Regions from separate parts of the Vibrio sp. RC586 genome, predicted to be linked through region 2. Evidence: predicted binding sites of a transcription regulator. Region 2 holds the regulator's gene; each other region holds the start of a gene.

Region 1 (3,146 bases), on a different contig from region 2:
ACTTGAAATCAATGCTTATTTTAGACCAGCGAAGTCACGCAGTAGCGCGGCTTTGTCTGTCGCTTCCCAAGGAAACTCTTCACGGCCGAAGTGACCGTAAGCTGCGGTTTTCTTGTAGATAGGTTGCAGCAGGTTCAGCATCTCTTGCAGACCGTATGGACGCAGGTCGAAGAACTGGCGAACGGCTTCAATGATGATCTCTTGCGACACTTTCTCAGTACCGAAAGTTTCCACCATGATAGACGTTGGATCAGCAACACCGATTGCGTAAGAGAGTTGGATTTCACAACGATCAGCCATACCAGCAGCAACGATGTTTTTCGCAACGTAACGCGCTGCGTAAGCCGCTGAACGGTCAACCTTGGATGGATCCTTACCAGAGAATGCACCGCCACCGTGACGCGCTGCGCCGCCGTAGGTATCAACGATGATCTTACGACCGGTCAGACCACAGTCACCCATTGGACCACCGATAACGAAACGGCCGGTTGGGTTGATGAAGTATTTGGTCTCTTTGCTCAACCATTCTGCTGGCAGAACTGGCTTGATGATCTCTTCCATCACCGCTTCACGCAGATCTGGCGTTGAAATAGAGTCACAGTGCTGAGTAGACAGAACCACGGCATCAATACCCACAATCTTGCCTTGGTCGTACTGGAAGGTCACCTGAGATTTTGCATCAGGACGCAACCATGGCAGCGTGCCGTTTTTACGAACTTCTGCTTGGCGTTGCATCAGACGATGTGCGTAGGTGATCGGTGCTGGCATCAGCACTTCAGTTTCGTTGGTCGCATAACCAAACATGATGCCTTGGTCGCCTGCGCCTTGCTCTTTAGGATCGGCTTTATCAACACCTTGGTTGATGTCTGGCGATTGCTTACCGATGGTGTTCAGTACCGCACAAGAGTTGGCATCAAAGCCCATGTCTGAGTGCACGTAACCAATTTCACGAACGGTTTGACGAGTTAACTCTTCGATATCAACCCAAGCGGAAGTAGTGATTTCACCACCTACCATCACCATGCCAGTTTTTACGTAAGTTTCGCAAGCAACGCGAGCTTTAGGATCTTGCTCAAGAATCGCGTCCAACACTGCATCAGAGATCTGGTCTGCAATTTTATCTGGATGGCCTTCTGATACTGATTCTGAAGTAAACAGGTGCTTAATCGCCATGATAGCTCCAATATTTGTGGTTATTCGGTAACGGCATGAAGTGGCGCTACCGATTAATTTCGTACATTTTGTAGGCGTTTCTACATCTAGACGGCTATTTTAGTGTCGAACGCTCAAATTACAAGCTCTTTTTCTGTTTAGCCCATAACCAAACGTTTGCTTAAAAAAGTCAGCTTTGCCACTACAAAGCGAGAATGTGCTAAAAAGTGTGACAAAATCGGAGCAAAGCACCAGTAAATCGTTTGCAGCAGCAGGGGGGCTTTGCGACAATAGCCGCCACTTATTTTTCGCATCCATTCATATCGCTTACTTCCAATTTAGGAGCCGACATGTCTTCTCGCAAACAACTTGCCAATGCTATCCGCGCCCTGAGCATGGACGGCGTTCAAAAAGCTAACTCTGGCCACCCGGGAGCCCCAATGGGCATGGCGGATATCGCCGAAGTGCTGTGGCGTTCACACTTGAACCACAATCCACAAAACCCCAACTGGGCTGACCGCGACCGTTTCGTACTGTCTAACGGCCATGGCTCAATGCTGATTTACTCGCTGCTGCACCTGAGCGGCTACGAGCTGTCGATTGACGATTTGAAAAACTTCCGTCAACTGCACTCCAAAACACCGGGTCACCCAGAGTACGGTTACGCACCGGGCATCGAAACCACTACGGGCCCACTAGGCCAAGGCATCACCAATGCCGTAGGTATGGCGATGGCTGAGAAAGCTCTGGCCGCGCTGTTCAACAAACCGGGTCACGACATCGTTGACCACTTCACTTATGTGTTCATGGGTGATGGCTGTTTGATGGAAGGTATCTCGCACGAAGCCTGTTCACTGGCGGGTACGCTGGGTCTGGGCAAACTGATTGCGTTCTGGGATGACAACGGTATTTCTATTGATGGTCACGTGGAAGGCTGGTTCTCAGACGACACACCAAAACGTTTTGAAGCCTACGGCTGGCATGTGATCCCAGCGGTTGATGGTCACGATGCAGATGCCATTAACGCTGCGATTGAAGCGGCGAAAGCAGAAACGTCTCGCCCAACGCTGATTTGTACCAAAACCATCATCGGTTTTGGCTCTCCAAACAAAGCGGGTTCACACGACTGTCACGGCGCGCCTCTGGGCAACGATGAAATCAAAGCTGCGCGTGAATTCTTAGGTTGGGAATACGCTCCGTTTGAAATCCCGGCTGACATCTACGCAGCGTGGGATGCTAAACAAGCAGGCGCAAGCAAAGAAGCCGCTTGGGATGAGAAATTCGCGGCTTACGCGAAAGCTTATCCAGCCGAAGCCGCTGAATACAAGCGCCGCGTAGCAGGCGAATTGCCAGCGAATTGGGAAGCGGCAACCAGCGAAATTATCGCTAACCTGCAAGCTAACCCTGCGAATATTGCATCGCGTAAAGCATCACAAAACGCGTTGGAAGCGTTCGGCAAACTGCTGCCAGAATTTATGGGTGGTTCTGCTGACTTGGCGCCTTCTAACCTTACTATGTGGTCTGGCTCTAAGTCACTGACAGCAGAAGACTTCTCAGGCAACTACATCCACTACGGTGTACGTGAGTTTGGTATGACCGCCATCATCAACGGTATCGCGCTGCACGGTGGCTTTGTGCCTTACGGTGCGACCTTCCTGATGTTTATGGAATACGCGCGTAACGCGATGCGTATGGCGGCACTGATGAAAGTGCAAAACATCCAAGTGTACACGCACGACTCGATTGGTCTGGGCGAAGATGGCCCAACTCACCAACCGGTTGAGCAAATCGCTTCTCTGCGTATGACGCCAAACATGAGCACATGGCGTCCGTGTGACCAAGTAGAATCGGCAGTGGCTTGGAAACTGGCCATCGAGCGTAAAGATGCGCCATCTGCGCTGATTTTCTCGCGTCAAAATCTCGCGCAGCAACCACGCAGTGCTGAGCAAGTCGCGAACATCGCCAAAGGCGGTTACATCCTGAAAGATTGCGCA
Region 2 (3,146 bases):
CTTACTGCGGGTAACGAGATCGTCTTCAACCACAAGTACGTGATAGCTCATAATGCACCATTTTAAATAACTGGATTTATCGCAGGGTTATTCTATTCATATTTATTAATATTTCGAGAAAAATCGTGAGAAACATCACTTTTTCTTGATGCAACTCAAGCCCCACTCAGCACATTCACAACTCATTTGCATCTTTTCACAAATAGACATGTTCAGCATGATAGCTGTTCATTTTTATGGTTTAGACTAAGAGCCAACCGATTGGGAGTGCAAAAATGATACAAGAACTGAAAATCCTCAATGAAAAACGCGCAGAAGTCTATTGGTGGTTGTCGAGCCTATTTATTAAAGAGCTGACTGAACAAGATCTCGCACACTACCATTCAGCGGAAATCCGCACATTTTTGACTGGACTCGCGGCAGAAGAAAGCCTAACCACAGATGTGAAAAGTTTGATAGAAGCGCTGAATCGTTTGCAAGATAGAACCGATGCTCAGCTTGAACTTGCTGCGGATTTCTGTGATTTATTTTTGAAGTCCGATCGTGATTCAGCTCTACCTTACGCATCTGTCTACACGGATAAAGGGCTACTAAACGGTAAACCCGCACAAAAAATGCGCGAGCTTCTCGCCACGCAAGGCGTTAAGGTGGCTCAAAACCTCAATGAACCCGCCGACCATCTCGCAATTCAGCTCGATTTTTTGGCTCACCTTGCCATTAGTGCTAATCAAAATGAACAGGCTGCGGACTTGGATAACGCATCGAAAGCACAAGCTGAATTTATCGAACAACACTTACTCAACTGGTTACCCACCTTTGTTGAGCGTTGCACTCAATTTGATGACTTTGGACTTTACGCAGCCGTTGCTCGTTTAACATTGGCATTCGTGAGACAAGACAAAGATTACCTTCAAGAGCTGAATACGAATATCGAATAAGTGTCTTGTCACTCTCTTACTTAAGGTTGCCGTTCAACACCAAACTGACTCTTTGGCACAGTAAATAGAGTTTGCCTAGACGAATTGATCGCGAAATAACTTAAAGTTTGATGAATGAATTTCGTTGCGGTGAACAGATTTGCAGTCTAAAATCCACCCGCAAACGATAAAAAACGAATAAAAATATAAACCGCTAATTTTTGGCGGTTTTTGTATTTTTATTACTTTAGGCATTGTGATTGAAGCGCTTTACGTACGGCCTAGTACCGCTCATTGCTGCACAGAGTGTGAAGATTCGCTCAGTCTCGCCTTACTTCTGCTGATTTAATTAACCAATAATATTCGCTGGCATCAGCAGTCATCGACAGGAACACTCTATGGCTACGATTAAAGATGTGGCACGCCTTGCTGGCGTGTCAACGACTACCGTCTCTCACGTCATTAACAAAACTCGTTTTGTGGCTGAAACCACACAGGAGAAAGTGCAAGAAGCGGTTAAACAGCTCAACTATGCTCCTAGCGCTGTTGCACGGAGCTTGAAATGTAACACCACTCGCACCATCGGCATGTTAGTGACGCAATCCACTAACTTGTTCTTCTCTGAAGTGATTGATGGCGTAGAAAGCTACTGTTATCGCCAAGGTTACACTCTGATCTTGTGTAACACAGGCGGCATCTATGAAAAGCAACGTGATTACATTCGCATGTTGGCTGAAAAACGGGTTGATGGCATTTTGGTCATGTGTTCAGACTTGACCCAAGAGCTACAAGAGATGCTGGATGCACACAAAGACATTCCAAAAGTAATCATGGATTGGGGTCCAGAAACCTCACACGCTGATAAAATCATCGACAATTCAGAAGAAGGTGGTTACTTGGCTACCAAATACCTGACTGACCGTGGTCATACTGATATTGCATGCTTAAGCGGTCACTTTGTTAAAGCAGCATGCCAAGAGCGTATTCAAGGCTTCCGCCGTGCTATGGCTGAGGCAAAATTGCCGGTTAATGAAGATTGGATTTTAGAAGGCAACTTTGAGTGTGATACGGCGGTGCTAGCTGCCGATAAAATCCTTGCTATGGATAAGCGTCCAACTGCGGTGTTTTGTTTCAACGATACTATGGCACTTGGTTTGATGAGCCGTCTGCAACAAAAAGGCATCCGTGTACCTGAAGACATTTCCGTGATTGGCTACGACAACATTGAATTAGCGGAATATTTCTCACCACCGCTGACTACCGTACACCAACCGAAACGTCGTGTCGGGAAAAACGCCTTTGAAATTTTGTTAGAGCGCATCAAGGATAAAGAACACGAACGTCGAATTTTCGAAATGCATCCTGAAATTGTCGAGCGCGACACAGTGAAAGACTTGACAAAAAACTAACTTTCTTGACAATTCATGACGCCTATATTTGAAAGCTTGTCACATAAATTTGACAAAACCTATGTAGCATAGGTATTAATAACTTAGCTTATTCTCACATTTGAAATACCAAGTTGTGAGAATAAGCCAAGATTGGTTAATTTTTATCAGGAAAAATGTCACGCACAGGGCAAACCATTTGAAAAAGTGGGACGCAAAGCCTCCGGCCTAAACCAAAAGTTTATGGTAGGTAGCGGGGTTACCGATGGCAAAAAATGCATACACTATGTTGACTCATCATTGACATGGCCGATGCATGCATTTGCTAATTTTCTCGGACCTGATTTGGTGGCGTATGTAACAATACTCCGAGACTAACAGCATGAATAAACCAGTATTAAAAGATTCAATGCGGCTCTTTGAGCAGCTAGGACGTGTGAAATCTCGTTCAATGTTTGGTGGCTTTGGTATTTTCGTCGACGAAACTATGTTTGCGCTTGTGGTTAATGAAACGCTGCACATCCGTGCGGACGATGCCACAATCGAAAAATTCAAACTACAAGGTTATGAACCTTACGTTTATAAGAAACGTGGCTTTCCTGTCGTAACTAAGTACTACGCTTTACCTGAAGATTGTTGGAGCAATCCAACCTCCATCTTAACTGAAGCTCGCGCTGCACTTGAAGTCGCTAAGGCAGAGCGTGAAACGCAAGCTCAAGCAAAACCTGAGCGCTTAAAAGATCTGCCTAACTTACGCTTGGCAACCGAAAGGATGCTCAAAAAAGCAGGGATTGAGAATGTTGAATCACTACACTCTCATGGTGCTGTTGAAGCGTATAAA
Region 3 (3,146 bases), on a different contig from region 2:
AAGCACCGACCTCGATGGGCACAAAGTCGCCATTGCATTTTCTTTGATGGGATTTCATCAAAACCAACCACTGGATGTGAAAACCATCAAGCTACGCTATAAACAGTTATCAAAAATCTACCATCCAGATCTGCATGGCAGTGATGAAGAAATGAAGCGATTAAATAGCGCGGTTAAAATCGTGATGGACGCAGTTAACAGATCGTTACAAAAACAAGCGTAAGCCCTAGAAATGCTCATCTAAACCTTGAAAAATCAGCGCTTACGCAATCGATCTCCTTCACAAGGATAATTACAAATAGTTAACTTTTTGAATTAAAGCATGCCATAATCCGCGCGAGATTTACGCCTGTCACGGTGGGAGAAAACAATGTATAGCGTAGAAGGTATTTGCGATTGGTGTAAGCAACCAAAACGACTAACAAGACATGAATATGTTGATGGCAAAGCCCATCACTCATGTGAAACCTGTAATGAATTCGCTCGTATGGATGTACGGCAATTTAATTTAGCTGAAATGGCATTCCGAGAAAAACAACAAGCCATCCGATGACCTACCCATCCTTTTCCTTTGAAAAAGCGCCTTTATGGCGCTTTTTCTGTTTTCATCTGCCGCTGTATAACCAGAGATTAAGCTTCGGATGCAGCTCACAAAAAATACAATCCGTACAATTCACACCCACTCCTTTCGCATTAAAAACAACTCAATAAAAAACAACATCTTAAACAAAAAACCACCATTTAAGACCCCATCTCTGATTTTTTTTTATCCAAAAAAGAGTTGCAAAACCACCCAATCAACAATACTGTATTTACATACAGCATGTATGGAGAGACAGTATTATGTTACACACTGAATTCAAACATTTCGGACTACCACCATCACGTACATCAAGTGCGTTACGTCCAAACATTGACCTAAACAGTGAAGCTAACCTTATGCAGCGACTCGCTCATTTATCTCTGCGTTCACAATGGATTCTCTATACAGCACAGTGCCAACGCCCAAACACTACAGCATTGAGCGAGCAGAATATTAATTGCGGTAAAATAGTGCACCTTAAAGCCTCTAAACGACACTCCGAAGCTGAAATAGTGGCTAAAGCGATTGCTTGTCAAACGGCTAGTGCTATTGTCGCCTCCAGTTCGATAGACTTGGTCACTCAAAAGCAGTTACTTCAGTTTGCTAAACAACATGATTGTGAACTGTTTTTTATCAGGCACTCTACTTATTCGTTGCACTGACTGCCCCGTTTTCATAAGAAAATAAAAACAAAGCAAACGTTTGCTTTTTATCTGGCGGCAGAAATTAGTTCTGGTATTATGCGCTCAGCCTGCGATTTTCTACCAAGTAAAATTGCAAAACGATGTTTGAATTTAAATAGGAATGTCTCAATGAGCCTTGCAGATCAAGTCCTTGCCGTCAATGACGACCTCCCCATTCGCACTCATCAACCAGTACACAGCGGAAAAGTTCGCTCGGTGTACTGGCTGACGGAGCAAGATAGTCAACGCCTGATTAAAGAGAAAGGTTACCCCGTTGCCGATGATGCACCACTCGCCATCATGGTGATTAGCGATCGAATTTCAGCATTTGATTGTATTTGGCATGCTGAAGGAGGGGTTCATGGGGTCCCTGGTAAAGGAGCTGCACTCAATGCAATTTCTAATCACTGGTTCAAACTGTTCCAACAAAACGGCTTAGCCGATAGTCACATTCTCGACATCCCACATCCATTTGTTTGGATTGTGCAAAAAGCGCAGCCAATCAAAATTGAAGCGATTTGTCGTCAATACATCACCGGTTCGATGTGGCGCGCCTATACAAAAGGTGAGCGTGAGTTCTGTGGTATCACTTTGCCTGAAGGGTTAGAAAAAGATAGCCAACTGCCAGAGTTGCTAATGACACCATCCACCAAAGGTATTTTACGTGGCATTCCTGGAGTACCTGAAGCTGATGATGTGAATATCTCGCGCCATGATATTGAAAACAACTACACGGCATTTAACTTCAGTCAGCCACAAGACATTGACCATTACGAGACACTGCTCAAGCAAGGCTTTGCTGTAATCAGTGAAGCATTAAAGGAGGTGGGACAAATTTTTGTCGATACCAAATTTGAGTTTGGCTATGTGACTGATAAGCAAGGGCAACAAAATCTGATCTATATGGATGAAGTGGGCACACCTGATTCATCACGTATTTGGGACGCTGAGCAGTATCAGCAAGGCAAGATTGTTGAAAACTCGAAAGAAGGCTTCCGCCAGTTTTTGCTGAACTACTTCCCTGATCCAGACATTCTGCTCAATAAAGAACGTATGCCAGAGCGTGAAGCGCTCGCACGCGATAATGCTTTACCATTAGAAGCATTACTCGATATCTCACGTACCTATCTAGGTATTGCAGAAAAAATTACTGGGCAGCCGATTCACCTTAGCAATCAGCCAAAGCAAGAGATCATTGATATTCTAGACAAAGAATACGGGCTCATAGAACGCTAAGCCATGCACCAATATAGTGAATGATGAAGCGAATAAAGGGGCGAAAACGTCCCTTTATATTACCTAATCGATCGATATGTAATGTCTTTCATTCAAGCCATTACAACTTAATAAGAAATTCGTCTTGATTGGTCGATTCAATCTGCGCAGCACTTTTGCTTTGAATCGTTGTAAGTTGCTGCTCATCAAGTGCGTAGGGCATCACCAGTGTCAACTCGTCAATGCCTTCTTGCTTAGCCAGCTTCACTAACGCGATCAAATTAGACTCATCACTGCATCGAGTAGAAAGCTTTTTTAGTGCGACATCCCATAATCGTTCTTCAGGGCTTTGCTGCTCTTTTATTGCATCTATCCAAGCAATCCCAAAAATCGGTGCAAATGAGCTTATCGCTTCAGTGAAAGTCCATTTTTTTGCACATGATGCACCTAAAAATGTGGTGTAATCGAACACTGCGCTAATCCTTGCTTTTTCCATTCAGTCCCCCGACACGATTGGCAACACAGTAAAACCACTATTGACCAACCTTGCCTATATAGCAATACGATATAAAAAAATAGTCTGTTATGTCTGGCAATCGGTTTTAATCGCTATATAAAAACCAATCTGATAACACTGCACCTACAATTTTAAAATGATATGTGTC
Region 4 (3,146 bases), 190 kb from region 2:
GCTTGTCCGAAACTTTCAAAGCCACGCAGTAAAACCAACTGCTCGCGATTAAACATCTCGCGTAATGCATCAATATCCAATTGATTAACATGAGTCGGTTTTTTTACTGGCTCAACGAGAACCCCAAAGGGTTCTAACATGGTGATTTTATATAGCATTTTAGCGTTCTCCCTATTGAGCATCTCTTGTTTGGTCTCTATGCGATTATTGGTAGAACGGGTAGGTGTTGACTAGATAACAAAATCAGAACCCAAAGTTACCGATAGCGGAACAGTCTGCTGTTGGTACAGGTGGTGGCATTAGCTGGTCAGTCCTCAAACGAATCCTGAACATTTCAAACAATTAAAAAGAGAGTGTGGAACTTGGTGAGCAATTCACACTTCAAGTTCAATCGAGTGTTCTAAACTGAAAGTGAAGGCAATCTATCTCAGGCTAGGAGGGATATTATGATTACTATTCACAGACATTACCGAGTGGCGGGTAAGCCACAACTGCATGCTCATATAGAAGTTAATCCACTAGGTAAACTATGTGTCGATGTGATGGAGACCCACCAACACCATGTCGCAGAGTTTGAGCAAGTGAAATTTGAAAAGCAGAAAGGGCATACCCGAATTGTCAGCACCAACAAAAAGCGACCTTGGCAGCTAACATTGGCTGAGCCGGATGCGAGTGAGCTGAGCCACCTTATTGAAGACGCAACGGATGAATTAGAACAGCTGATGAATGATCTTTAACTTTTGTGCTGTTCGATGATGATTCTGTGGGGAAACATGAGTGCCGAAAAGAACAACAGAGGTCAATCCATATTTGGGTTGACCTCTGCTTTTTGAACATTTCTATCGCTGAAGCGGAGACGGCTTAAACTTGAGTATGGAACTGCTCACACGCCATCATGGTGTTTTCAATCAAGCTTGCGACGGTCATAGGTCCGACACCACCGGGTACTGGTGTGATAAAGCTTGCTCGCGTGCGGGCAACATCGTATTCCACATCGCCAACCAGTTTGCCTGTATCTAAGCGGTTAATGCCGACATCGACTACAATCGCGCCTTCTTTAATCCATGCTCCCGGAATAAAGTTAGGTTTACCGACCGCAACCACCAAGACATCCGCTTGGCGAATATGGCCTTCGAGATCTTGAGTAAAGCGGTGGCAAGTGGTGGTAGTGCAACCTGCCAGTAACAGCTCTAACGTCATAGGGCGACCGACAATGTTGGAGGCACCCACAATCACCGCATGTTTACCGCGCAAGGGAATGTTATAACGCTCAAGCAGAGTAATGATGCCTTTGGGCGTGCAAGAGCGCAGTTTCGGAATGCGCTGCGCCAAACGGCCAACGTTGTAAGGGTGGAAACCATCCACATCTTTCTCAGGGTGAATACTCTCCAACACTTTGGTGGTATCAATACCTGCAGGCAAAGGCAGTTGCACCAAAATGCCATCGATTTGTGGATCGTTATTGAGTTCTTCAACCAGTGACAGCAAGGTTTCTTCACTCGCGGTGGCGGGTAAATCGAAAGATTTGGAGACAAACCCGACTTCTTCGCAAGCACGGCGTTTACTGCCGACATACACTTGTGAAGCAGGATCTTCGCCCACCAACACAACCGCTAGTCCTGGGGCTCGTAACCCAGCTTGAACCCGAGCTTTAACACGGGCTGCCACTTCTGAGCGCACCGTTTGCGAAATCAGCGTTCCATCAATATTTTGAGCAGTCATGACTTTCCTTACAGGTTTGGAGCGAAAATTTTTGCGCGCATTGTCGCAGATATTTTTGATAACATCCACAGGCAAACGTTTGCTTTGTTCTGTTTTTCGGCAGTTGAGATGAGATCGGTAAAATATTGCTCATTCGAAACAGAAAGTTAGACAAAGACGTTGATCTAGCCCGTTTAACTCGTATAATCCTCACCCTGTAGCGCGCCCTTAGCTCAGTTGGATAGAGCACGTGCCTTCTAAGCATGTGGTCACAGGTTCGAATCCTGTAGGGCGTGCCATTATTCTAAGCGCCAGCAAGTGAATTCTTGCTGGCGCTTTTTCATTTCTGCGGTTTTATTTTGCTGCTGTGAGCCACACTCTTGCGAGTACGCGAAGAGTGGAATAGCAGGATGGTGACTATCCAATGTATTGAGAATAGGCCGGATACAGCACAGAAGAATTGAGGAAATAAAGTAGCAGCCACTCCTCAATGGAGTGACTGCCGCTTGAATTAGAATTTTACTTGGTAGTTCAGGGTATAAGTACGGCCACGGCCTTTGTAGTCATACGCAGCAGCATCGTAGTGAGCGGAATAAACGATCTGCGCACGTTGACCCCAAATGGTGGTGTAGTCGTGGTCAAACAGGTTGAGCACACCAAAACCGAGACTGCCCACTGGCAATTGGTAGCTACCGACTAAGTCAAAGATGGTATAACCGTCCAACTTGTTTTGTTCGCCATCTTTGTAGTCAAACATGGTTTGGCTCTGTAACTTAACCGCCAGATCCGCATCATACCAACCCGCCCAAGCACTGGCTTTTGATGTGCTGGCTTCGCCTGCTGTCATATCTTCCCAGCCGTTATCACCTTTGACTTTCGAGACCACGTAGTGACCTGACGCACCCAATTGAACATTGGTGTGTACCCAGTAAGACGCCATAGCCTCAAGGCCGTAAACGCGTTTCTTATCTTCCACTTCTTCAATCAATAAAGTTTGCTTGTTGTAAGAAACGGATTTATCCGAGGTGGAATAGTAGGCCGCGGTTTGCAGGTTGAAACTGTCTTTTTCTAAACGGTAGCCCAACTCAAAGCTGTTGGTTTTAATGCCTGACATTTTAGAACTATCAACATTGATACTGTCTTGCAACGTCCAGTGGCTGCCGACCAGTTTATAGTTGCCTTGACCATAGTATTTCGCAGGGTCAGCCAGATCGAAACCTTGTGAGAAGTTAGCCCACACTTGCGAGTGATTATTGAGATGATAAAGCGTGCCTAAGTTGAACAGACCCACGTTGTAGTCAGTTTCGCCTCCCGGTACGGCATCGGCAGAAGTGCCTTTACCTTCTGCAATGTTTTTCTGCTGCTGGTAGCCTACGAAGTCATCGATTTTATTGACCATATGCTGGTAACGGAAGCCACCTTCGACTGACCAGTCGTCAGTGATG

What was found. The regulator PurR, encoded in region 2, represses purine synthesis genes. The targets are predictions, from matches to a motif close to TNANGNAAACGTTTNCNTNA.
Region 1: metK (methionine adenosyltransferase) is a predicted target of PurR. The motif match lies at 1,318-1,337, and genes of this name have one in related genera.
Region 3: VOA_RS12340 (phosphoribosylaminoimidazolesuccinocarboxamide synthase) is a predicted target of PurR. The motif match lies at 1,274-1,293, and genes of this name have one in related genera.
Region 4: folD (bifunctional methylenetetrahydrofolate dehydrogenase/methenyltetrahydrofolate cyclohydrolase FolD) is a predicted target of PurR. The motif match lies at 1,790-1,809, and genes of this name have one in related genera.

Annotation. Positions count from the first base shown of each region.
Region 1 covers NZ_ADBD01000011.1:16,519-19,664, reverse strand. The annotation lists gene metK (methionine adenosyltransferase) at 16-1,173, opposite strand; gene tkt (transketolase) at 1,503-3,146, shown strand, end outside.
Region 2 covers NZ_ADBD01000013.1:220,275-223,420, forward strand. The annotation lists gene torR (two-component system response regulator TorR) at 1-51, opposite strand, end outside; gene torD (molecular chaperone TorD) at 276-938, shown strand; gene purR (HTH-type transcriptional repressor PurR) at 1,316-2,326, shown strand; cyclic di-GMP riboswitch class I at 2,485-2,572, shown strand; gene VOA_RS04500 (TfoX/Sxy family DNA transformation protein) at 2,688-3,146, shown strand, end outside.
Region 3 covers NZ_ADBD01000007.1:396,497-399,642, forward strand. The annotation lists gene VOA_RS12350 (J domain-containing protein) at 1-223, shown strand, start outside; gene VOA_RS12345 (hypothetical protein) at 371-553, shown strand; gene VOA_RS20000 (hypothetical protein) at 844-1,245, shown strand; gene VOA_RS12340 (phosphoribosylaminoimidazolesuccinocarboxamide synthase) at 1,396-2,502, shown strand; gene VOA_RS12335 (hypothetical protein) at 2,603-2,953, opposite strand.
Region 4 covers NZ_ADBD01000013.1:414,980-418,125, reverse strand. The annotation lists gene VOA_RS03700 (TauD/TfdA dioxygenase family protein) at 1-158, opposite strand, end outside; gene VOA_RS03705 (hypothetical protein) at 447-737, shown strand; gene folD (bifunctional methylenetetrahydrofolate dehydrogenase/methenyltetrahydrofolate cyclohydrolase FolD) at 862-1,722, opposite strand; tRNA gene VOA_RS03710 (tRNA-Arg) at 1,924-2,000, shown strand; gene iutA (IutA-like xeno-aerobactin receptor) at 2,213-3,146, opposite strand, start outside.